3 regions of the Neorhizobium sp. 05N33 genome follow, and region 3 is predicted to be linked to each of the others. Evidence: predicted binding sites of a transcription regulator. Region 3 holds the regulator's gene; each other region holds the start of a gene.
The links. The regulator PhoB, encoded in region 3, activates phosphate uptake and scavenging genes when phosphate is short. The targets are predictions, from matches to a motif close to TGTCATNNANCTGTCAT.

Region 1: the regulator PhoB is predicted to act here: its motif matches at 3,754-3,770, upstream of AC1DLT_RS18755 (esterase-like activity of phytase family protein).
Region 2: the regulator PhoB is predicted to act here: its motif matches at 3,128-3,144, upstream of ppk2 (polyphosphate kinase 2).

What each region holds. Positions count from the first base shown of each region.
Region 1 is NZ_JBFTNK010000007.1:63,796-71,095, forward strand. It holds gene ppx (exopolyphosphatase) at 1-163, shown strand, start outside; gene AC1DLT_RS18735 (hypothetical protein) at 320-517, shown strand; gene AC1DLT_RS18740 (hypothetical protein) at 535-960, opposite strand; gene AC1DLT_RS18745 (DJ-1/PfpI family protein) at 1,289-1,684, shown strand; partial or broken gene AC1DLT_RS18750 (NmrA family NAD(P)-binding protein) at 1,711-2,031, opposite strand; gene AC1DLT_RS18755 (esterase-like activity of phytase family protein) at 2,309-3,667, opposite strand; gene AC1DLT_RS18760 (AraC family transcriptional regulator) at 3,795-4,751, opposite strand; gene AC1DLT_RS18765 (DUF2000 family protein) at 4,750-5,157, shown strand; gene AC1DLT_RS18770 (hypothetical protein) at 5,129-5,449, opposite strand; gene AC1DLT_RS18775 (FitA-like ribbon-helix-helix domain-containing protein) at 5,628-5,807, shown strand; gene rnd (ribonuclease D) at 5,835-6,980, opposite strand; gene AC1DLT_RS18785 (MFS transporter) at 7,058-7,300, opposite strand, start outside.
Region 2 is NZ_JBFTNK010000005.1:195,436-202,735, reverse strand. It holds gene AC1DLT_RS15760 (MFS transporter) at 1-270, opposite strand, end outside; gene AC1DLT_RS15755 (transporter substrate-binding domain-containing protein) at 457-1,254, shown strand; gene AC1DLT_RS15750 (amino acid ABC transporter permease) at 1,259-2,077, shown strand; gene ppk2 (polyphosphate kinase 2) at 2,169-3,083, opposite strand; gene leuC (3-isopropylmalate dehydratase large subunit) at 3,406-4,815, shown strand; gene AC1DLT_RS15735 (L,D-transpeptidase family protein) at 4,878-5,429, opposite strand; gene AC1DLT_RS15730 (response regulator transcription factor) at 5,643-6,326, shown strand; gene AC1DLT_RS15725 (cyclic nucleotide-binding domain-containing protein) at 6,336-6,791, shown strand; gene AC1DLT_RS15720 (exodeoxyribonuclease III) at 6,986-7,300, opposite strand, start outside.
Region 3 is NZ_JBFTNK010000002.1:349,337-356,636, forward strand. It holds gene argF (ornithine carbamoyltransferase) at 1-265, opposite strand, end outside; gene AC1DLT_RS05965 (acetylornithine transaminase) at 320-1,516, opposite strand; gene AC1DLT_RS05970 (GcrA family cell cycle regulator) at 1,925-2,461, shown strand; gene AC1DLT_RS05975 (PACE efflux transporter) at 2,647-3,084, shown strand; gene phoB (phosphate regulon transcriptional regulator PhoB) at 3,094-3,777, opposite strand; gene phoU (phosphate signaling complex protein PhoU) at 3,799-4,512, opposite strand; gene pstB (phosphate ABC transporter ATP-binding protein PstB) at 4,558-5,373, opposite strand; gene pstA (phosphate ABC transporter permease PstA) at 5,387-6,706, opposite strand; gene pstC (phosphate ABC transporter permease subunit PstC) at 6,703-7,300, opposite strand, start outside.

The DNA.
Region 1 (7,300 bases), on a different contig from region 3:
CCTCGTCAACCACCTGACCTTCCGCCCGTCCTTCGAACCGGATCTTGATCTCGAATTCGTCGTGCCCTCCGCCTACCGCGATTTCGCCGGCGAGCGGCTGGACGGCCGCCTGCAGCAGCTGGCGAGGCTGACGGGCAAGCGGCTGGCGTTCCGGTTCGAGTAGGCCGGGCAGGGACGCATGGAACTGGGCCAGGCAAGTGCCGTCACCATGCCGGCCGCCTTCAGCACCCTCATTCGACCTGAGGGCTTACTCCGATTGGACGACTTCCCTGGCGACGCCGTTGATTTATTTTACGGCGCGTCAAAAGGGAGGAGATGGATGTCATACCTGCATATCTGGATCTGGGCCACGCTCGCGTTCGTCGTCTGCGCAACGCTGATGACGCTGGGTTACTTCAATATCGAAGGAAAGCTGCTCGCCCCGCCGCCCTTCTATCTGGAAACCTGGGCGGGACTGATGGCCTTCGTGACGGTGTCCGCCGCCTTCATCAAATGGCTGTTCAATTATCGCGGGTGAGGGGCCGCAGCCGTGCGTCAGGCCCTGGTCACGGGGAGTTTCGGGACCGGTCTGGCGAAAACAGCTGTAATGGTCCGTTTCGAACCATTCCCGAGATCAACGACCATGAACATCATCAGTTGCTCGTCACGAACGGCGAAAAGAACATCGAAAACTTTGTTGCTGTAGGTCGCGCCAGGCCGCATTTTCCACCGCCCCCGGCCGGTGGCGAAGTGTGCAGGGCCGTTTCGATCCGCTTGTACTGTTGCAGACCAACCGTTGTTTGCGCTGACAATAAGAACTGTGCCCTGCCTCACGATCCCAACAAAACAAGCTGCGCATGATCCCGCGTCGGAGGAAATCTGCTGCCATCGGCCGGAGAGTTGGACTTCCTGCGACCTCACTTCTTGCGAAGATAATAAAGCAAAGAAAGCGAACGAAATCAGTTTAAAAGCGAGGCGCACGTCTCTCTCCGCACAACCAAAAACATCTGTACTTGTCCACCTCGGCGATGAGGGCCGAGCCATCAGTCAGTCGCGCACGTTTCCATATACAATTCAAGGTCACATTGTTGGGCAAGGAGATGTCCTGCGTCCTTCGCATCGAGCAAATTAGCGGATCGCCGGAGGCTCGCGCCTGCCTACGGCCGAACCTCGAAGTAGGTTTCCTACCCGCCATAGACAATCGCTCGCGATTGCAACGACAGTGGAATTTTTCCGGTTGCGTCCGCCGGCATTTTCATGTGCATGCTCGCGAAACCGATATTATCCCCAACTGGCTGAGCAAGCTTGGATGTCTGTGAGCGCACCCCCTCGTGAGATCGGCTTTGTCCTGTTTGCCGGGCTGACCCAGCTTGATTTGACCGGGCCTTGGGAAGTTCTGACGCGGCTGCCGAATACGCGTTGCCATCTGCTGGCCGAGGGACGCGCTCCCGTTCGAAGTGCGAGCGGACTGAGTATCGTCCCAAGCATGTTGCTTGAAGAATGCGGTCAACTCGACATCGTTGTTGTTCCGGGCGGGCCCGGTCATCTCGATGCGATGCAGGACGAACGTCTTCTCTCGTTTCTACAGCGCCAGGAGCCCGGCTGCCAGTTCCTGATGGCCGCCTGGCACCGGAACGCTGGTGCTTGCCGCCGCTGGTCTGCTTCAGGGCTACGAGTGCACCACTCACTGGACGGCGCTGCATAGGCTCTCAGCTTTCGGAGCAATGCCCGTGCCTCAACTGCGGCATCCGCCAGTTCACGGCCGAGAGGAGCCTCGGTTGTCTGCGGTGGGGCGATGGGTGGCGTCATCAGAAATGCGCCATCCGCGCCCTTGAATGCAGCAATGAGATCCTTCTGAAAGCCAGGTTCAAGAGGGACTGTCACGATTTCGGCGCCAAGTTTCTCCAGGCTTAAAGCCGCAGCTGAGTCCTTTTTCCGGGTTAAAGCGCGGACACGGAAACGCTCGCTACGAAGGAGTGTCGCGGCTACGCTTCGCCCCTGTTTGCTCGTTGCCCCGACAATCGCGATAAGTGGCTTTTCTTTTGTGGACATCTTTGAGTTTAAACCTTTCCAGTCACTGGCGGCCGACGACGCAGGCAAGCTCACGTTGCGGCAAGAGCTGTCAGCCCATGCCGCCACCTCAATGACGAACACCCTAACTCAATACATTTTATTGCTGTAGATGTGCGGAATACATAATATAATGCCATTTTATGGATGAATGGTCGCCGGCGAATCGCCGGTGTAGCCACTGCTCTATCCCCATGTCCCAAACAAAAAGAGCGCCCGGCTTTCGCCGGACGCTCTTCGCTGTTGGCACGTCTGCTGCTTACTTGGCAGACAGGAATTCGCCGACTTCGAGTACGCTGAACTCGTTGTTGTCGGCCCTGTCGACGGCGCGGCCTGCCGAGAAGGGCAGGTTATTGTCGTTGCCGATGATGATGTGGGCGGCGTCGATCACGTCGACGTTCTCGATCGTCACGAACGGCATGTCGTAGACGCCGGCGACACTGCCGGCCTTCTTCTTGTTGTCCGGGTCCTGGATGTTCATCAGGTCGATATAACCGATCTTGCGGACGGCCTTGCCGACATTGGCGTCGTTGAACTCGATCTTGTAGACGCGCTTCAATTCGGCCGGAGCGTCGAAGCAATCCGGCTTCGGCTGTTTCGGATCGGCGCAGGCCTTGTCCTTGGTGCCGGCGCCGTTGTCGCGCTCGATCACGAGGGCGGTCGAGGCGTCGATCATGTTGAAATCGCCGATCGCGGCGCCCTTGTCGGCGAACGGATACAGCCACGAACGGCCGGTCCACTTCTTGGAGGCGACGTCGAATTCGATGACGCGGATGGCGGTCTTGCCGTCGGCCTGCTCGACCTGGCCGTCGTCCTTGTAGAGCGGGCCTTCGAGCAGGCCGTAGAGCTTGGAGCCATCCTTCGCCATAGCGAGGCCTTCGAAGCCTCCGGAACGCTTCAAGTTGAAGACCGGCATCTTGGCAGCGGGGTTGCCCGGCAGCTGGATGAGCGGGTTGTCCGGCGAAAGCACCGGCTTGCCGTCGACGGTGGTGGCGATGACGTCGGTAAGACGGCCCTGAATATCGAACTTGAGCAGGTAGGGGCCGAATTCATCGCCGAGCCAGAAGCCATCGGCGACCGGCTGTACGGATTCGATGTCGAAATCGGCGCCGGTCAGGTAACGGGTTTCGGTGGCTTCGGTGACGATCGGAAACGGAGCGATCTTGTTCGGATCGGAGAGGAAGACGTTCTTGACGACTTCAGCCTTGTTGGCGGCCCAGTCGAACTTCATCTGGTGCAGGAAAAGCATCGAGTCGGACGAGTTGAACTTCGAGCCGAAACCGTTATCCGACAGCGTCCAGAAGGTGCCGTCAGCCATGGTCTTGATGCCGGAAAAGCCCTGGATCGGCTGGCCGTCGAGCGGCAGCTTGACGTCGGTGATGCGGGCGCCGTCCTTGCCCGGCAGGGTGCCGAGGGTGTCGGTGCGCTTACGGTCGGCGGTGGTGAACTTGCCGGAGGTCTTGAGGAACGCCGGCGCATCGGCCGGAGCCGGAACGACCGTGTTGGCGGGGAGGATTGCCTGGCCGGTGAGCTTGGCCGGAAAAACCTTGTCGTCAGCAGAAGCGGAGCCGCCGATCAGCGCGGCAAGCGCTACGGTGGCGAACAGAATTTTGGTCATGGGATCACCTGTTGGTTGGCGTGTCAAAGACGCCAACCGGTTAAGGTGAGTGCATGACGGTGAGGTGATGGAAGATTGACGCTTCGATGAAGCTTTGATGACTGAAATTTCACAAAGGCCGGCGGCCTCAGGCGCTCCTGCGAAGCGCCATCCAGCGGCCCGGCGTCATGCCGAACGTCTTCTTGAAATGACGGGTGAAATGCGCCTGGTCGGCAAAGCCCGTATCGGCCGCGATATCCGCCAGGCTGCCGCCTTGTGACAGCAGGACCTTCGCCCGGTCGAGCCGGCGCATGACGAGATAGCGGTGCGGACTGGTGCCGAGAAGCTTTCGGAACTGCCTTGCGGTCGTGTAGCGATCGAAACCGCTGACTTCCTCCAGTTCCTCCGAAGAAACCGTCCGGTCGGCGTTCGTCTGCAGGTAATCGCGGCAGCGCAGAACCGCCTGTTGTGCCCGCGGCGTGCCGGCAACGCTGCCCTTGCCGTCGGCATGGTGCCAGAGACTTGTGGCTATGCGGCCGATCAGGTCGTCGAGCAGCAGGTCCTGCGGCTCGGCCGCGAGATCGTCCAGGGCTTCGAAAAGACACTGCCGGAATTCCGCATCCGCTATGATGGGATCCGGCACGAAGGGCAGGCCGCGCGAACCGCCTGCCGCCTCGATCAGCCGTTCCGGCGGCAGGTAGAGCATGCGATAGCGCAGCCCGGCATCGGTGCCGGCCGCACCGTCATGCACCTCGTCCGGATGCAGCACGATGACATTGCCAGGCAGGCTGGCGCGGGCGGCGCCGCGATACTGGAAGGTCTGCACGCCGGAAAGCGTCAGCCCGATCGCATAGGTGTCGTGGCGATGCGGCTCGAAACCGAGCCCATGGAAGCGGGCCTCGATCCGCTCGATGCCGCGCGAGGAGGGCGCCTGGACGATGCCGTCAGGCGCGCCGCTTGCGCTGCCGTCGGGCGCGCCTCTTGCACTGCCGCCGGCGGTGGCTCCCGAGTTGCACGAACGTTCAAGACCGGCCGCATCGGCTGCCGCTATCTCGTCGGTCCCTGCATGGCCTTTGGCATAACCTTCGACGGAGTTGTTCTTCATGTTCGATACCAAGATCGCGATCGTGCTTCGCGATGACCTCGCCCCCTGGCAGGAGCTCAACGTGACCGCGTTTCTGACGAGCGGCATCATCGCGCAAAATCCCGCAATCATCGGTGAAGCATATCGGGATGCGGCAGGTCATGTCTACAATGCGATGAGCATCCAGCCGATCGTGGTGCTGACCGCCGACAACGAGACGCTGCGCACCATCCACCAGCGCTCGCTGGAACGGGAGGTGACGACGTCGGCCTATATCGAGGAAATGTTCTCGACGGGCCATGACGCGGCCAACCGCGAGGTATTCGCGCAGTTTGCGCCGGAGGATGCGAAACTGGTGGGCATTGCACTCCGGGCCGGGAAAAAGATCGTCGACAAGATCACCAAAGGCTCGAAAATGCATGCCTGACGGCTAAGAACATGGTCTTCGGAATGACCCAGAGCGCGGCGATCGGCGTGGTCGAGGCCACCACATAGGCGGCGATGCTAAGGAGCAGGTAGTTGAGCCAGGCGATGTGCTTTGCCGTCATCAGGCCCGGCAGGGCAACCAGCAGGTTGGCGGCGCAGATCACCCGGACGATCGGGCGAATCCAGAGCGGCGAGAAGGCTCCGAACCCCGACGCTTCCATCAGGGCGATGAGAAGCAACGACAGGAAGACGGCAATCGCCACCAGCACGCGAGAGGATGGGAGAAGCCTCATCCGAAGCTCGCCAGCCAGTGTTTGCCCACATAGTCGCCGGGGATATAGGGCAGGGCGCTTGTCACGAAATGCTGGGCGGTTGTTGGGTCAAGCGATTGGGGCATGGCTGGGCTTGCGTTGAAAAGCGTTTGATCAGGCGATATCATGGATAAACGAATTGTATCGAGCCGGAGGTGCTATGATGCATGCCATCACCATATCCCTGTCCGACGAACTGATGCGATTGCTCAAAGCGCGCGCCGCAAAGAACGGACGAAGCGTCGAGGCTGAAGTGGAGAAAATCCTGACCGACGTTTTGCTGCCAGATTTGAAGGCTACGCAAACCCCAAGTAGCCAGCATAGATTTAACGCTGACTGATCGCCTCACGGTGACGCAGCGATGGAGTTAAAGCTCCACCGCCTCGACCTTCTTGTTGACGAAGCGCAGGGCCACGCCGCCGTTGATCAGTTTGAGCGCTGTTTCGCCGAAGAGATCGCGGCGCCAGCCGGAAAGGGCGCCGACATTGGCGGCCTCGCCCTCGGCGGCGATCCTTTCGAGATCGTCGGTATTGGCGATGATCTTGGCGGCGACGCCCTGCTTGTCGGAGATCAGCTTCAGGAGAACCTTGAGCAGTTCGACCGCAGCGGCGGTGCCTTCCGGGACATGCACATGTTTCGGCGCATGCGGCATCTCGGTCTTCGGCAGGGCGAGCGCGGCGTTGACGGCTTCGATGATGGCGGCGCCGGAGGCGGAGCGCTCCCAGCCTTTGGGAATGGTGCGGAGCCGCGACATGGCTTCCACGTCCTTCGGCTGCTGCTGGGCGATCTCGTAGATCGCATCGTCCTTCAGCACGCGGGAACGCGGCACATTGCGGCTGCGCGCTTCGCGCTCGCGCCAGGCAGCGACAAATTTCAGAACGGCGAGTTCGGTCGGCTTGCGCAGGCGCGACTTGAGGCGCGCCCAGGCGTCGTCCGGATGCAGGTCATAGGTGCCGGGAGATTCCAGCACGGCCATTTCCTCGGTCAACCACAGGGCGCGGCCTTCCCGTTCAAGCTGGGCTTTGAGGAAGAGGTAGACGTCGCGCAGGTGGGTGACGTCGGCCAGAGCATATTCGAGTTGCTTGTCGGACAGCGGCCGGCGGCTCCAGTCGGTGAAGCGCGACGACTTGTCGATATGGACGTCCTTGATGCGGCTGACGAGCTGGTCGTAGGAGACCGAATCCCCGAAGCCGCAGACCATGGCGGCGACCTGGGTGTCGAAGATCGGATGCGGCACCAGATTGCCGAGATGGTAGACGATTTCGATATCCTGGCGGGCGGCGTGAAACACCTTGGTGACGGCGGGATTGGCCATCAGCTCGAAGAAGGGTTTCAGGTTCAAGCCCTTGGCGAGCGGATCGACAAGGACTTCGACAGTCGGGCTCGCCATCTGGATGAGGCACAGCTCGGGCCAGAAGGTCGTTTCCCTGAGGAACTCGGTGTCGATGGTGATGAAGTCCGATTGGGCCAGCTGGATGCAGGCTTCTTCGAGTGCGGCGGTCGTTTGGATCATCGTTTCATTCACGTGAGGGTGATCAACCTTCCTTCTCCTTCCGGCCGCATATGTCAATACGGAACGGTGCTTAACCTTTACTGGCGCTCGTCTTTCTCGGGCGGGCCGGCAAGCCTGTTGAAATAGGCAGACGTCCGAAGCAGCGAGCGGAAACGCCAGGAACGCTCCGATGGCGGCACCGAGGCGCGCGCCCGCATCCGCCTCAGCGTGAAGATCATGAAGCCGAGGAAAATGAACGAGGTGTAGGCGAAAAAGGCGCGGGGTCCGTAATATTGCAGCAGGATCGAGGCGAGCAGCGGCCCGATCGTCGCGCCGACCGA
Region 2 (7,300 bases), on a different contig from region 3:
GCCCCAGGAGATCATGATGCGGGCGAACCAGCGGCTGGCGCCGAACCGCGTGAGAAGCAGGTTGCTCGGCACTTCGAAGAGGAAATAGCCGATGAAGAACAGGGACGCGCCGAGCCCGTAGGCATATTCGCTCATGCCAAGTGCGGATACCATGTCGAGCTTGGCGAAGCTGACATTCTGGCGGTCGATATAGGCGATGAGATAAAGAACCCCGAGAAACGGCATCAGCCGCCAGGTGATCTTGGAGATCAGTTGCTGTTCGGAAACCATAGACATATCCTCCCGCGGCTTGATGCTCTTGAACGCACTGGAACCTTCGCTGCCTCGTAAAGGCCGCATGCGCCGCTTTGTTCCGGAGCACGGGAAAGTTGATGCCCCGCACCCGATTTCGCCGCTTGTCATCTGAGCCGGTTTCGTGAGAGTCGAATGCGGTTCTCATTTTACGGGAGTGTCCTGATGCCTTTCCGCCGCACCGTTATTGCCGGCCTTGCCGCATTCTTTCTTGCCCCCTCCCCGAGCCTTGCCATCGATCTTCCCGATCTCGGCGGCCGAACCGTCGTGGTGGTGACGGAAAACGCCTATCCGCCGCTGCAATTCGTCGATCCGAAGAGCGGCAAGGCGATCGGCTGGGAATATGATGCGATGAACGAGATCGCCAGGCGGCTGAACTTCAAGCTCGAATACCAGAACACCAGCTGGGACGCGATGATCCAGGCCGTTTCCGACGGGCAATACGACATCGGCATGACCGGCATCACCATCAAGGATGATCGTAAACAGAAGGTCGACTTCTCCGATCCCTATATGCGCTCACAGCAGCTGATGCTGGTGCGCGGCGATGAAAAACGCTTCGCCGACGCAAAGAGTTTTGCCGTCCTGACGACCGGACTGATCGGCGCCCAGCCGGGAACAAGCCCGTTCTACACGGCGGTCTACGAAATCCTCGACGGCAACGAGCAGAACCCGCGGATCAAGCTGTTCGAAACCTTTGGGGCGACCGTGCAGGCGCTGAAGGCGGGAGATGTCGATCTGGTGCTGACCGACAGCACCGCCGGCGACGGTTACGTCAAGGCCTCCGGCGATTCCTTGAAGCTGATCGGCGCGCCGCTCGGCACCGAGGATTTCGGCTTCATCTTCAAGAAGGGTTCGAATCTCGTTGCGCCGGTCAACGCCGCGATCGCCGCGCTGAAGGCTGACGGCACGCTCGATGCGCTGAACAAGAAGTGGTTCCTCGATTACAAGATGGGCCAGTAAAGGCATGGCGCCTTCGCGTCGCAGAACGTCCCAGCCGCAGGATTTCCCCTGGTGGCTGGTCGCCTTCGCGATACTTTGCCTCGGCCTGGCGGCAGTCATCGCCCTCAACGACCTTTATTCCCAGGTCTTCAATGTCGTCGCCAGGGGCATCGGCATCACGGTCGGCGTGACGCTGGCAGCCTTTCTCCTGGCGACGCTGCTGGGGCTCGGCATCGCGCTTGCAGGGCTTTCCGGCAATGTCGTGCTGAGGCAGGCGGCGCGTTTCTATATCGAGCTCATCCGCGGCATCCCGATCCTCGTCCTGCTCTTCTACATCGCCTTCGTCGGCGCACCGGCCTTCGTGACGCTCTACAATTGGGCGCTGTCGCCGCTGATCGAGCGCGGCTGGGTCCAGGCGCTTCTGGTGCGCGACGTCTCGCTCTTGTGGCGGGCGATCATCGCCCTGACGATCGGTTATGCAGCCTTCATCGCCGAAATCTTTCGCGCCGGGTTCCAGGCCGTCGACATCGGCCAGATCGAGGCGGCGAAGGCGCTGGGCTTCAGTCGCTGGCAGCGTTTCCGGCTGATCGTCTTTCCGCAGGCGATGCGGGTGATCCTGCCGCCGCTTTCCAACGACTTCGTCTCGATGGTGAAGGATAGTTCGCTCGTCTCGGTACTCGGCGTCGCCGACATCACCCAGATGGCCAAGGTCTACGCGGCCGGCTCCTTCCGCTTCTTCGAGACCTATTCGATCGTCACCTACATCTACCTGCTGCTGACGATCGGCCTGTCGCTGGCCCTGCGCGGCATCGAAGCACGTTTGCGGAGAAGGACAGAGCGCTAACGCAAAAGGCGGCCCGAAGGCCGCCTCGCCGTTTCAGTCTCTGTCGAGCGCCATACGCAGCGTCAACGACGGCAGGGCGCAGCAGTTTTGTTCAGTACACTTCCGGGACGTACATGTCCGCCGGCACCGGATGGCGGATGTAGTCGTCGTTCCGGACGCGGCCCGGCAGGTCGATCTGCTCCTTCGGAACGGTCTCGTAAGGCACCTGGGCGAGAAGATGGGAGATCATGTTGAGCCGCGCCTTCTTCTTGTCGACGGCCTGCACCACCCACCACGGCGCTTCCGGAATGTGGGTGCGCTGGAGCATCTCTTCCTTGGCCTTGGTATATTCTTCCCAGTGGACTCGGCTTTCGAGATCCATCGGCGACAGCTTCCACTGTTTCAGCGGATCGTGGATGCGCATCTTGAAGCGGAACTCCTGTTCCTCGTCGGTGATCGAGAACCAGTATTTGACGAGGATGATGCCCGAGCGGACCAGCATGCGTTCGAATTCAGGCACCGAGCGGAAGAACTCTTCCAGCTCGTCCTTGGTGCAGAAGCCCATGACCCGCTCGACGCCGGCGCGGTTGTACCAGGAGCGGTCGAACATCACCATTTCGCCGGCCGTCGGCAGGTGCGGCACGTAGCGCTGGAAATACCATTGGTTCTGTTCGCGCTCGGTTGGCGCCGGCAGCGCGACGACGCGGGCGACACGCGGATTGAGGCGCTGGGTGACGCGTTTGATGGCGCCGCCCTTGCCGGCCGAGTCGCGGCCTTCGAACAGCACCACCATCTTCAGCTTCTTGTACTGCACCCAGTCCTGCAGGCGGACGAGTTCGTGCTGGAGGCGGAACAGTTCGCGGAAATAGATCCGGCGGTCGATCGTCGCCTCGGCGGGCTCGGACATGCCCTCGGCGACCAGCTCGTCGAGCCGGTCCTCTTCCATCTGCATTTCCAGCTCTTCATCGAAGCTGTCGGCGATCTCTTCCTTGATGCGGCTGAGCTGGTCTTGCATGGGTTCGGACATCTTGGCATTCCTCCGTTATGGAAACTGAGATCAACCACGTTTCCGCGAAAGCTTTATGACAGAGATGCGACAGATTTCCCGCAACGCAATTCGATTGCCGATTTCTTCGGAAACTGGTATTCCAGCGGCCATGGGATCGAAATTCGGATGCCTCGCGAACCACATCGTCGTGCTGCAGGACCACAAGCGTCTGCCGGCACGCTTTTTCGCGCGGGTATCCGGGGCGCTTTGCGACCGACTTAGCTGACCTTCCTCAGCTTGAGGCAGCCCTAAGCTGCCGGATACCCATTTCCTGTTTCAGTCAGCTATACGGACAGCAGCCATGAGCGCACCTCGCACCCTTTATGACAAGATCTGGGACGACCACGTCGTTTCCGAGGATGAGAACCACACCTGTCTTCTCTATATCGACCGTCACCTCGTTCACGAAGTGACGTCGCCGCAGGCATTCGAAGGCCTGCGCATCGCCGGCCGCAAGGTCCGCGCGCCGGAAAAGACGCTTGCCGTCGTCGACCACAACGTGCCGACCACTGCCGACCGCCACGAAGGCATCAAGAACGAGGAAAGCCGCATCCAGGTGGAGGCGCTTGCCCAGAACGCCCATGACTTCGGCGTCGAATATTATTCGGAAAAGGACGTTCGCCAGGGCATCGTCCACATCGTCGGCCCTGAACAGGGTTTTACCCTGCCGGGCATGACCATCGTCTGCGGCGACAGCCACACCTCCACCCACGGCGCCTTCGGCGCGCTGGCGCACGGCATCGGCACGTCTGAAGTCGAGCACGTGCTCGCCACCCAGACGCTGGTGCAGAAGAAGGCGAAGAACATGCTGGTGCGCGTCGACGGCCAGCTGCCGCCGGGCGTTACCGCCAAGGACATCATCCTTGCCATCATCGGTGAAATCGGCACGGCCGGCGGCACCGGCCACGTCATCGAGTTCGCCGGCGAGGCGATCCGCGCACTCTCCATGGAAGGCCGCATGACGGTCTGCAACATGACGATCGAAGGCGGCGCCCGCGCCGGCCTGATCGCGCCGGACGAAAAGACTTTCGAATACATCAAGGACAAGCCGCGCGCCCCGAAGGGCAAGGCCTGGGATATGGCGCTCGACTACTGGAAGACGCTGCAGACGGACGAAGGCGCGCATTTCGACAAGGTCGTCGTGCTCGACGCCGCCAACCTGCCGCCGATTGTCTCCTGGGGCTCCTCGCCGGAAGACGTGATCTCGGTTGAAGGCTCCGTTCCGAACCCGGACGATATCCAGGACGAAACTAAGCGCACTTCGAAATGGCGCGCGCTGGACTATATGGGCCTGAAGCCGGGCACCAAGATCACCGACATCGCCATCGACCGCGTCTTCATCGGCTCCTGCACCAACGGCCGTATCGAAGACCTGCGCGCCGCAGCCAAAGTTGTCGAAGGCCGCACGGTCGCATCGACCGTGTCCGCCATGGTCGTCCCGGGCTCCGGCATCGTCAAGGAACAGGCGGAAGCAGAAGGCCTCGACAAGATCTTCAAGGATGCCGGTTTCGAATGGCGCGAGCCGGGCTGCTCGATGTGCCTGGCGATGAACGACGACCGCCTGAAGCCGGGCGAGCGCTGCGCCTCCACCTCCAACCGCAATTTCGAGGGCCGCCAAGGTTACAAGGGCCGCACGCATCTCGTCTCGCCGGCCATGGCCGCCGCAGCCGCGGTCGCCGGCCACTTCGTCGACATCCGCGAGTGGAAGTAAACGTCTTTCAATTCTGACTTCGAGATGCCCGGCCTCAGCGCCGGGCATTTTCGTTGCAGGCCTTAGCCGATCACCCTCACCACCGTACCCTTGCGCATGAAGCGGATCAGCCGTTTCATGTCGGGAAGGCTGACGGCGATGCAGCCGGCGGTCGGCTGGTAGCCGGGCTTGATCAGGTGGAAGAAGATCGCCGAGCCGCGGTTGCGGGCTCGCGAGGTGACGTTCCAGTCGAGCACGAGGCAGATGTCGTAGAGCCCGTCGGCGCGCATCATCTCTTCATGACTTGGCCGGAACGGCGCCTTCACCGGTCGATTGTACGACGGGTGCTCCGGCTGGTCGCACCACAGCAGGTCTTTATCGATGCGCGCGATCGAAAGCGGCGTCGGGGGCAGCGTCACGCGGTCCCCACGGACATAACCGCTGAGAAGGCGCATCGGCGCGATCGGCGTTGCACCATCCCCTTCCCGCTTGAAGGGAGAGGTGCCGGATCGCCCGAGCGCCGCCAGCACGGTGATACCGCCGAAGGCGACGATCGCCCGGCGCCGGTCGCGCGGCGCGGTGCGAACGGTGACGACGGCAGTCTTTTTGTGATCTCCCTCGCGAAAACGCTGCATTTCTCTCACAAGGTTTTGCTTTGAATATGATTTCGTTTGAATTCATAGCACACTAAAGCGCTGCGCATATTGAATCGAGACATCGTACTTTCCGAAAATCGATTCCGATTTTTGGGTCGATGCTGTAGGGATTTAGATCGAGGAGCCCTAAATGCGCTTCGATTGGCTGCAACAGCAGTCTGGACGCAACGGCGAGACGAAAGGCAAGAACGCATGGCAGCGCGCACGATACTCCTGGTGGACGACGACGATGATCTGCGCGAGACGCTTGTCGAGCAGTTGTCGTTCTACGACGAGTTCACAATCCTCCAGGAGGCGAATGCGGCCAAGGCGCTGCAGACAGCCAAGAATGCCCAGATCGACCTGCTGATCATGGACGTCGGCCTGCCGGACATGGACGGCCGCGAGGCGGTGAAACTGCTGCGCAAGAACGGTTTCAAGGCGCCGATCATCATGCTGACCGGCCACGACACCGATTCCGACACCATTCTCGGCCTCGAAGCCGGCGCCAACGACTATGTGACGAAGCCCTTCCGCTTCGCCGTGCTGCTTGCCCGCATCCGTGCCCAGCTTCGCCAGTACGAGCAGAGCGAGGACGCCACCTTCACGGTCGGCCCCTATCTCTTCAAGCCGAGCCAGAAGCTGCTGACCACCGAGGACGGCAAGAAGATCCGCCTGACCGAAAAGGAAGCGGCGATCATCCGCTACCTCTATCGCGCCGGCCAGAAGGTAGTGACGCGCGACGTCCTCCTGGAGGAAGTCTGGGGCTATAATTCCGGCGTCACTACGCATACGCTGGAAACCCATGTCTACCGTCTTCGCCAGAAGATCGAGCGCGATCCGTCGAGCGCCGAAATCCTGGTCACCGAAAACGGCGGCTACAAGATCGTACCGTAAAGGCCCCTGATGTCGCTGACCGAAGATATCCGCCTGCTTTCGCAGGTCCCGCTGTTCCGGGACATGAACGACGACCAGCTGCGCCTCGTCGCCTTCGGTGCCGAGCGGCGGCAGGTGACGACCGGCCAGCAGCTGTTTCGGGAGAAATCCCCGGCGGAATCGGCCTTCATCGTCGCAAGGGGTCGCTTCGAACTGCTGATGGCGGACCGCAGTGGCGAGATGAAGGTGGAAGCGACGGTCGGTCCCGGTACCCTTCTGTCGGAGCTGGCGCTCGTGACCATGGTGGAGCGCAAGTTCACCGCCGTGGCGATCGAGGACTCCGAGGCCCTGAAGATCAGCCGCTCGCTGTTCCACCGCCTGCTGGAGGAATATCCGCAGGTCGGCCGGGTGATCGAAAGCCGCATCCGCGACAATATCGCCAGCCTCGCCAAGGCGGCGGCGGCGATGCAGGATCGGTTTGCCTGAGGCTTCCTATTAATTTAACCGGGCCCGCAGCCCCCTCACCCGGCCTCCGCTTTGCTCGGCCATCCTCTCCCCGAGGGGAGAGGAAGAACAGCCGCGGCGCGGCATATCTCTTCTCCCCAGCGGGGAGAAGGTGCCGGTAGGCGGATGAGGGGGCCACAGTCCCGCAGCATATCGCGACGGATAATCTACCTATCTCAGAACTTGAACACCGCCGTCACCGGCACATGGTCCGAAGGCTGGTTCCAGCCGCGGGCTTCCTTCAGCACGTCGATGCGGTCGAGGAACGGCCCGAGGTCGGGCGAGGACCAGATATGGTCGAGCCGGCGGCCCTTGTTTGCCGCTTCCCAGTCCTTGGCGCGGTAGCTCCACCACGTATAGATCTTCTCCGGCTCCGGCGTGTGCTGGCGCATCAGGTCGAGCCAGCCGCCCTTGGCGATGATCTCCTTCATGCCATCGGTCTCGACAGGCGTGTGGCTGACGATCTTCAGGAGCTGCTTGTGTGACCAGAC
Region 3 (7,300 bases):
CGATCGTCTCGGCGCGGCCGAGCTGCATTTCGGTGCCCGACAGGAACAGCGTCTCGCCACCGAGTTGGCGCATGCCGACATCGAAGGATACGCGGGTGCGGGTGGAAGGCTTTTCAAAGATCATCGCCAGCATCTTGCCGGCCAGCGGCTTTTCCGCCGTCCCGGCCTTGGTGGCCTGCTTGCGGATTTTCGCGTCGTCGAGAATGCTGCGCAGATCAGCCGGGGAAACGGCGGAAAGATCGAGGAAATGCTTGGGAGATGCCATGTGATGTTCCCTGTGACGTGGGAAACCTACAACGGCATCCCCCTTTTTGCCCGCTCAGGCCGATTTCTTCATTTCCGAGGCGGAGAGCTTTTCCGCCGCTTTCTCGATGCGGGAGAGACCCTCGCGAGCTTCCTCCGCCGTGACTGTGAGCGGTGGCAGGAGACGCACCACGTTGTCACCGGCCGGAACGGCCAGCATATGTTCGCCGCGCATGGCGGCAACCAAGTCGCCCGCCGGCACCTTGGCCTTCACGCCGAGCAGCAGGCCTTCGCCGCGGATATCCTCGATGACGCTGGGGAAACGATCCTTTAGGCTGGCTAGCCCCTGCCGCAAGACCAACGTGACGTCGCGGACATTTTCCAGGAAGCCGTCCCCCAGGATCACGTCGAGCACGGCATTGCCGACCGCCATGGCCAGAGGGTTGCCGCCGTAGGTGGTGCCGTGGGTGCCGGCTGTCATACCGGACGCAGCTTCCGCCGTGGCAAGGCAGGCCCCGAGCGGGAACCCGCCGCCGATGCCCTTGGCGAGCGCCATGATGTCGGGCGAAACGCCCGTCCATTCATAGGCGAACAGTTTGCCGGTGCGGCCGACGCCGGTCTGGACCTCGTCGAAGATCAACAGCAGGCCGTTGTCGTCGCAGATCTGCCGCAGCGCAGCCAAGAATTCCTTTGGAACCGGCCGGATGCCGCCCTCGCCCTGGATCGGCTCGATGAGGATCGCCGCGGTCGCATCGGTGATCGCAGCCTTCAAAGCGTCCATATCGCCGAACGGCACCTGATCGAAGCCTTCGACCTTGGGGCCGAAACCTTCGAGATATTTCGCCTGGCCGCCCGCAGCGATGGTCGCCAACGTGCGGCCATGGAAGGCGCCCTCGAAGGTGACGATGTGGAAGCGTTCCGGATGGCCCTTCACGAACTGGTAGCGGCGCGCGGTCTTGATGGCGCATTCGAGCGCCTCCGCACCGGAATTGGTGAAAAACACCTTATCCGCGAAAGAGTTGTCGGCGAGGCGGCGCGACAGCGTCTCCTGGCCGGGCTGCTCGAAGAGGTTGGACGTGTGCCAGACCTTGTCGGCCTGCGCCTTCAGCGCGCCGACGAGATGCGGGTGGCCATAACCGAGCGAATTGACGGCGATGCCCGCGCCGAAGTCGAGATATCGCTCTCCACTTTCCGTCACAAGCCATACGCCCTCGCCGCGTTCAAAACGCAGCGGAGCCCGGGCAAACGTGTCGAAAAGCGCGGCTTCAGCCATGGCGACATCACTCCTCTAGGCAGTCAAAAAAGGCCGACAAAACCGGCCAGAAAAACCAAAAATGCCGCCCACTGGGCGGCGGGGGCACTATCGGGGTTTAGGCCGTCAATGTCAACAAAGCTCGGTGTTTTAGGCGCGTTACGACCGGAACCCGACAGGCGCTGGCTTCTGTGACAAAAAAGACTCTCCATCACAGCAAGTTGGGGAAAACCACGAAATCGAATCCCGCAGATTCCTCCGACTCTTGCCACGGAGTCAGCCTCACACTAGGTTAATGATCAATTACTAGACTGCATGCGGCGGAACTAGTCACCTCAAGCATAGATATAGTGGGTGCTGCGAAATGATTTTCGCAGCAAAGGTGGAAGGATTCTGCATGCCAGCAACGTTCAAAGGCGGAGAACGGGCATGAACTGGACAGACGAGCGTGTCGAGAAGCTCAAAAGATTGTGGTCGGAGGGCCTGAGCGCCAGCCAGATCGCAGCACAACTTGGTGGCGTAAGCCGAAATGCCGTGATCGGCAAGGTGCATCGTCTCAGCCTGCCGGGCCGGGCGAAAGCTGGCGGTACGGTTGCGACCGGCCGCGCATCGGCTGCCAAGCGCACGACATCGGCGCCGCGGGCTCCGAACTATGCGTCGCGGGTCACGACCCGGACCGTTACCCGCGCCGTCGGCGCGACGATGGTCAAGGAAGAGATCGAGATCGAACCCTACCAGGAGATGGAATATCGTCCCGCCTCCAACGTAGTCGTGCCGATCTCCCGCCGCCTTGCATTGACGGAACTCACCGAGCGCACCTGCAAATGGCCGGTCGGCGACCCGCTCAAGGAAGACTTCCACTTCTGCGGCTGTGAATCCCCGGATGCATCGCCCTATTGCGGTTACCACGCAAAGCTTGCCTACCAGCCGGTCAACGAGCGCCGCAAGGTTGCCGCTCGGGTCTGAGCGGCGGCGCGACACGAGGCGAAATCGAAGGCGGGCTCAGGCCCGCTTTTTGTTGTGTATGGCAGATATGCCGGCCAAGCCTTGCTCCGGATCGGCATTCCACCTATCTGAAAGACAGTGAGGACGACCTCCCCCATTCGGGCAGAAACTCCGGGACGGCCCGGAAAGCACCCCAGGAGGTCATCATGCGCACGACACGCGACCGTATCCGCCATGCCATCAGCTTCGAACTGATCGGGCTTGCTCTCATCACACCACTCGGCTCCTTCGCCTTCGGCATGCCGGCCGCCGATATCGGCGTGGTCGGCATCGGCAGCGCGACGATCGCCACTGGCTGGAACTATCTCTACAATCTCGGCTTCGACCACCTGATGCAGCGCTTTACCGGCGGCACGCAGAAAAACACCGCCATACGCGTGGCGCATGCGGTGCTGTTCGAACTTGGACTGCTGATCACGCTTCTGCCGCTGATCGCCTGGTATCTCGGTATAAGCCTCGTCCATGCGCTGACGATGGACGTGTCGTTCGCGGTCTTCTACGTGGTCTATGCCTTCGTGTTCAACTGGGCCTACGACCGGATTTTTCCGCTGCCGGAATGGCAGCGGCAGACCGAGGCGGCTTAAAGCCGCCTCTCAGGATTCCATTGAATAACCCGCGCCGCGGACGGTGCGGATGACATCCTGCATATTGGAGAAGTTGAGCGCCTTCCTGAGACGCCCGACATGCACGTCGACGGTGCGTTCGTCGACATAGATGTCGTGACCCCAGACGCCGTCCAGAAGCTGCGACCGCGAAAAGACGCGGCCGGGCGAGGCCATCAGGAATTCCAGCAGGCGGAACTCGGTCGGGCCAAGGCGCACTTCGCGGCTCTTGCGGTGAACGCGATGAGTTTCCCGGTCGAGTTCGATATCGCCGCAGCGGAGAACGCTGGAGAGCACCTCGGGACGGGCGCGGCGAAGCATCGCCTTGACGCGGGCCATCAGTTCAGGCGTCGAGAAGGGCTTCACCACATAGTCGTCGGCACCGGTGGCGAGGCCGCGAACACGTTCGCTCTCCTCGCCGCGGGCCGTCAGCATGATGATCGGCAGGCGCTCCGTTTCCGGGCGCATGCGCAGCCGGCGGCAGAGTTCGATGCCGGAAACGCCGGGCAGCATCCAGTCCAGGATCAGGAGGTCCGGTACCCGCTCCTGAAGCCGAATTTCGGCTTCGTCGCCCCGCAAAACGGTATCGACCTCATAACCCTCGGCTTCCAGATTGTAACGAAGAAGCACGCTCAGCGCTTCTTCGTCTTCTACGACAGCGATTTTCGGCAGCATTCTTGGCCTGCTCCGTCAGTTCTATTCGGTGATCGCGCCGAGCGTGTTCGACGAGTCGTCCTTCGGACGGTCGCCTTCCGGCTGGGCGCCCGTCGTCATGTAGTAGATGGTCTCGGCGATGTTGGTGGCGTGGTCGCCGATACGCTCGATATTCTTGGCGCAGAACAGCAGATGCGTGCAGGTGGTGATGTTGCGCGGATCCTCCATCATGTAGGTGAGGAGCTCGCGGAACAGCGAGGTGTACATCGCGTCGATTTCCTCGTCGCGGCTGCGGATCGCCTCGGCCTTTTCCGCCGAACGCGTCGAATAGACGTCGAGGACGTCCTTGAGCTGCACGAGGGCGAGATCGGAGAGATGCTCCAGGCCGCGGGCGAGCTTGCGCGGAACGCCGGTGCCCTGAACCGCGATGACGCGCTTGGCGGTGTTCTTGCCAAGGTCGCCGACGCGCTCCAGATCGGAGGCGATGCGCAGCGAACCGACGATCTCGCGAAGGTCGGCTGCGACCGGCTGGCGGCGGGCGATCGTGATGATCGCCTTGTCGCCGATCTCGCGCTCGGCGTGATCGAGGATCACGTCGTCGGAGATGACCTTCTGGGCGAGTGCGGCATCGGAATTGACCAGCGCGCGCACGGCGTCCGAGCACATCTGCTCGGCGAGGCCGCCCATTTCGGAGATACGGCGGCTCAGGTATTTCAGTTCGTCGTCATAAGCCGACAGGATATGGGTCGATGCCATCTTCTAGTCCTCAAAATTGATTTTCAGGCGGCACAGTCGACTGGATCAGCCGAAACGGCCCATGATGTAATCCTGGGTGCGCTGGTCGTCGGGATTGGTGAACATCTTGTCGGTGTCGTTCTCCTCGACGAGCTGGCCGAGATGGAACATGGCGGTGCGCTGCGAGACGCGGGCAGCCTGCTGCATCGAGTGCGTCACGATGACGATCGTGTAGTTGGCACGAAGTTCATGGATGAGTTCTTCAACCTTGGCGGTCGCGATCGGATCGAGAGCCGAGCAGGGTTCGTCCATGAGGATGACTTCCGGCGACACGGCGATCGCGCGGGCGATGCACAGACGCTGCTGCTGACCGCCGGAGAGGCCGGTGCCGGATTCATGCAGGCGATCCTTGACTTCGGTCCAGAGGCCGGCGCGCTGCAGGCTCGCCTCGACGATCTGATCCATGTCGGCCTTGTTCTTGGAAAGACCGTGGATGCGCGGACCGTAGGAAATGTTTTCGTAGATGGTCTTCGGGAACGGGTTCGGCTTCTGGAAAACCATGCCGACGCGGGCGCGAAGTTCCACGACGTCGATGTTATTGTCGTAGATATCGTCCGTGTCGAGGGTGATCTTGCCGGTGACGCGGCAATTCTCGATCGTGTCGTTCATGCGGTTGAGGCAGCGCAGGAAGGTGGACTTGCCGCAACCGGAAGGACCGATGAGAGCCGTCACAGTGTTTTCGCGGACGTTGAGGTTCACGTCGAAAAGCGCACGCTTTTCGCCGTAATAAACAGAAACGTCCTTACCGATCATCTTGTGGGAAGCATCGCTCATCTTTTGGTCCAGCGCCTTTTCTACTGCCGATTCTGACATCATATTCATTGTCATACTCCTTCTACCAGCGCCGCTCGAAGCGACGCCGCAAGAGAATTGCGCCAACATTCATTAGGATGAGAAACAGGAGCAGGATGATGATTGCTCCCGAGGTACGCTCGACGAACGCGCGCTCAGCTTCGTTCGCCCACATGTAGATCTGGACCGGCAGCGCCGTCGACGGGTCGAGCGGCGTGGTCGGATAGTTGGCGACGAAGGCCACCATGCCGATCAGGAGCAGCGGTGCGGTTTCGCCAAGGGCATGGGCGAGGCCGATGATGGTGCCGGTCAGGATGCCCGGCATGGCAAGCGGCAGGACATGGTGGAAGATCGTCTGCATCTTCGAGGCGCCGAGCCCGAGGGCGGCAGCACGGATCGATGGCGGCACTGCCTTCAGTGCCGCGCGGGTCGCGATGATGATCGTCGGCAGCGTCATGAGGGTGAGCACCAGACCACCGACGAAGGAGGCGGAACGCGGCAGGCCCATGAAGTTGACGAACACCGCCAGACCGAGCAGACCGTAGACGATCGAGGGAACGGCCGCGAGATTGTTGATGTTCACCTCGATCAGATCGGTGAACTTGTTCTTCGGGGCAAATTCCTCGAGATAGATCGAAGCGGCGACGCCGATCGGTAGCGCCAGGACAAGCACGATCAGCATCATGTAGAACGAGCCGATGAGCGCGACGCCGACGCCAGCTGCTTCCGGACGGCTCGATGCGCCGTTGACGAAAATGCCGCCGTTAAAGTGCTTGGCAAGGGCTCCGCTGTCAGAGAGCTGCTTCATCCAGCCGAGCTGCTGGTCGTTGATCTTGCGGTTTTCCTGGCTGACGTCGAGGTCGATCTGGCCCTTGTAGGCCGAGTCGATATCGCCGGAAGCGAGCAGTCTTACCGTCTGCGTCGTGCCGATGATCGCCGGATTGGCTATGACCAGGTCACGCAGCTGAACGCGGACACCATCGGACAGCATCTGGCCGACCGCGCGGGCGGCGACACGGTCGTCGACGCTGACGTTGAGCAGCTTGGCGAGAGCATTGCGGGCGACGACCGGATAGTTGGCCGTCATCAGCTTCTGCGGATTGGTGGCACGTTCGTTCTGCGGGTCGATGATCTGCTGCGAGAACTCGACCGGCATGGTGATCATGGTCTGCTGGAAGGCGGTGTAACCCTTGGAGACCACCGACCACAGGAGAAGCATCAGGAAGATGATGCCGAAGGAAAGCGCGGCGATGCCATAGGCACGGAAGCGACGCTCGGCGGCGTAACGGCGCTTGATGCCGATATCGCGACGGACGGACTTGGCCGTGGAGATGCCGGCGGCGGGAGAAACCACATCGGTCATTCGTACTGCTCCCGGTATTTGCGCACGATATAAAGCGCGTAGATGTTGAGGCAAAGCGTGATGGCGAAAAGCGTGATGCCCAGCGCGAAGGCAACCAGGGTCTGCGGCGAGGTGAACTCAAGGTCACCCGTCAGCTGATTGACGATCTTGACGGTCACGGTCGTCATTGGCTCGAAAGGGTTGATCTGCAGGCGGGCGGCAACACCGGCCGCAAGCACGACGATCATCGTCTCGCCGACGGCGCGCGATGCGGTCATCAGGAGCGCGCCGACGATGCCCGGCAGAGCGGCCGGCAGGACGACCTTCTTGATGGTTTCCGAACGGGTGGCGCCGAGGCCGAGCGAGCCGTCACGCAGGGCACGCGGCACCGCCGTGATGATATCGTCGGACAGCGAGGAGACGTAGGGGATCAGCATGATGCCCATGACGAAGCCGGCGGTCAGAACGCTCTGTGCCTGAATGAAGTTGGCATAGTCGCCGGTGACGAGGCCGTTCAGCTGCGAAGAGATATCGCGCAGGAACGGTCCGATGGTCGTCAAGGCGAAGAAGCCGTAGACGATGGTCGGAATGCCGGCGAGCACTTCGAGCAAAGGC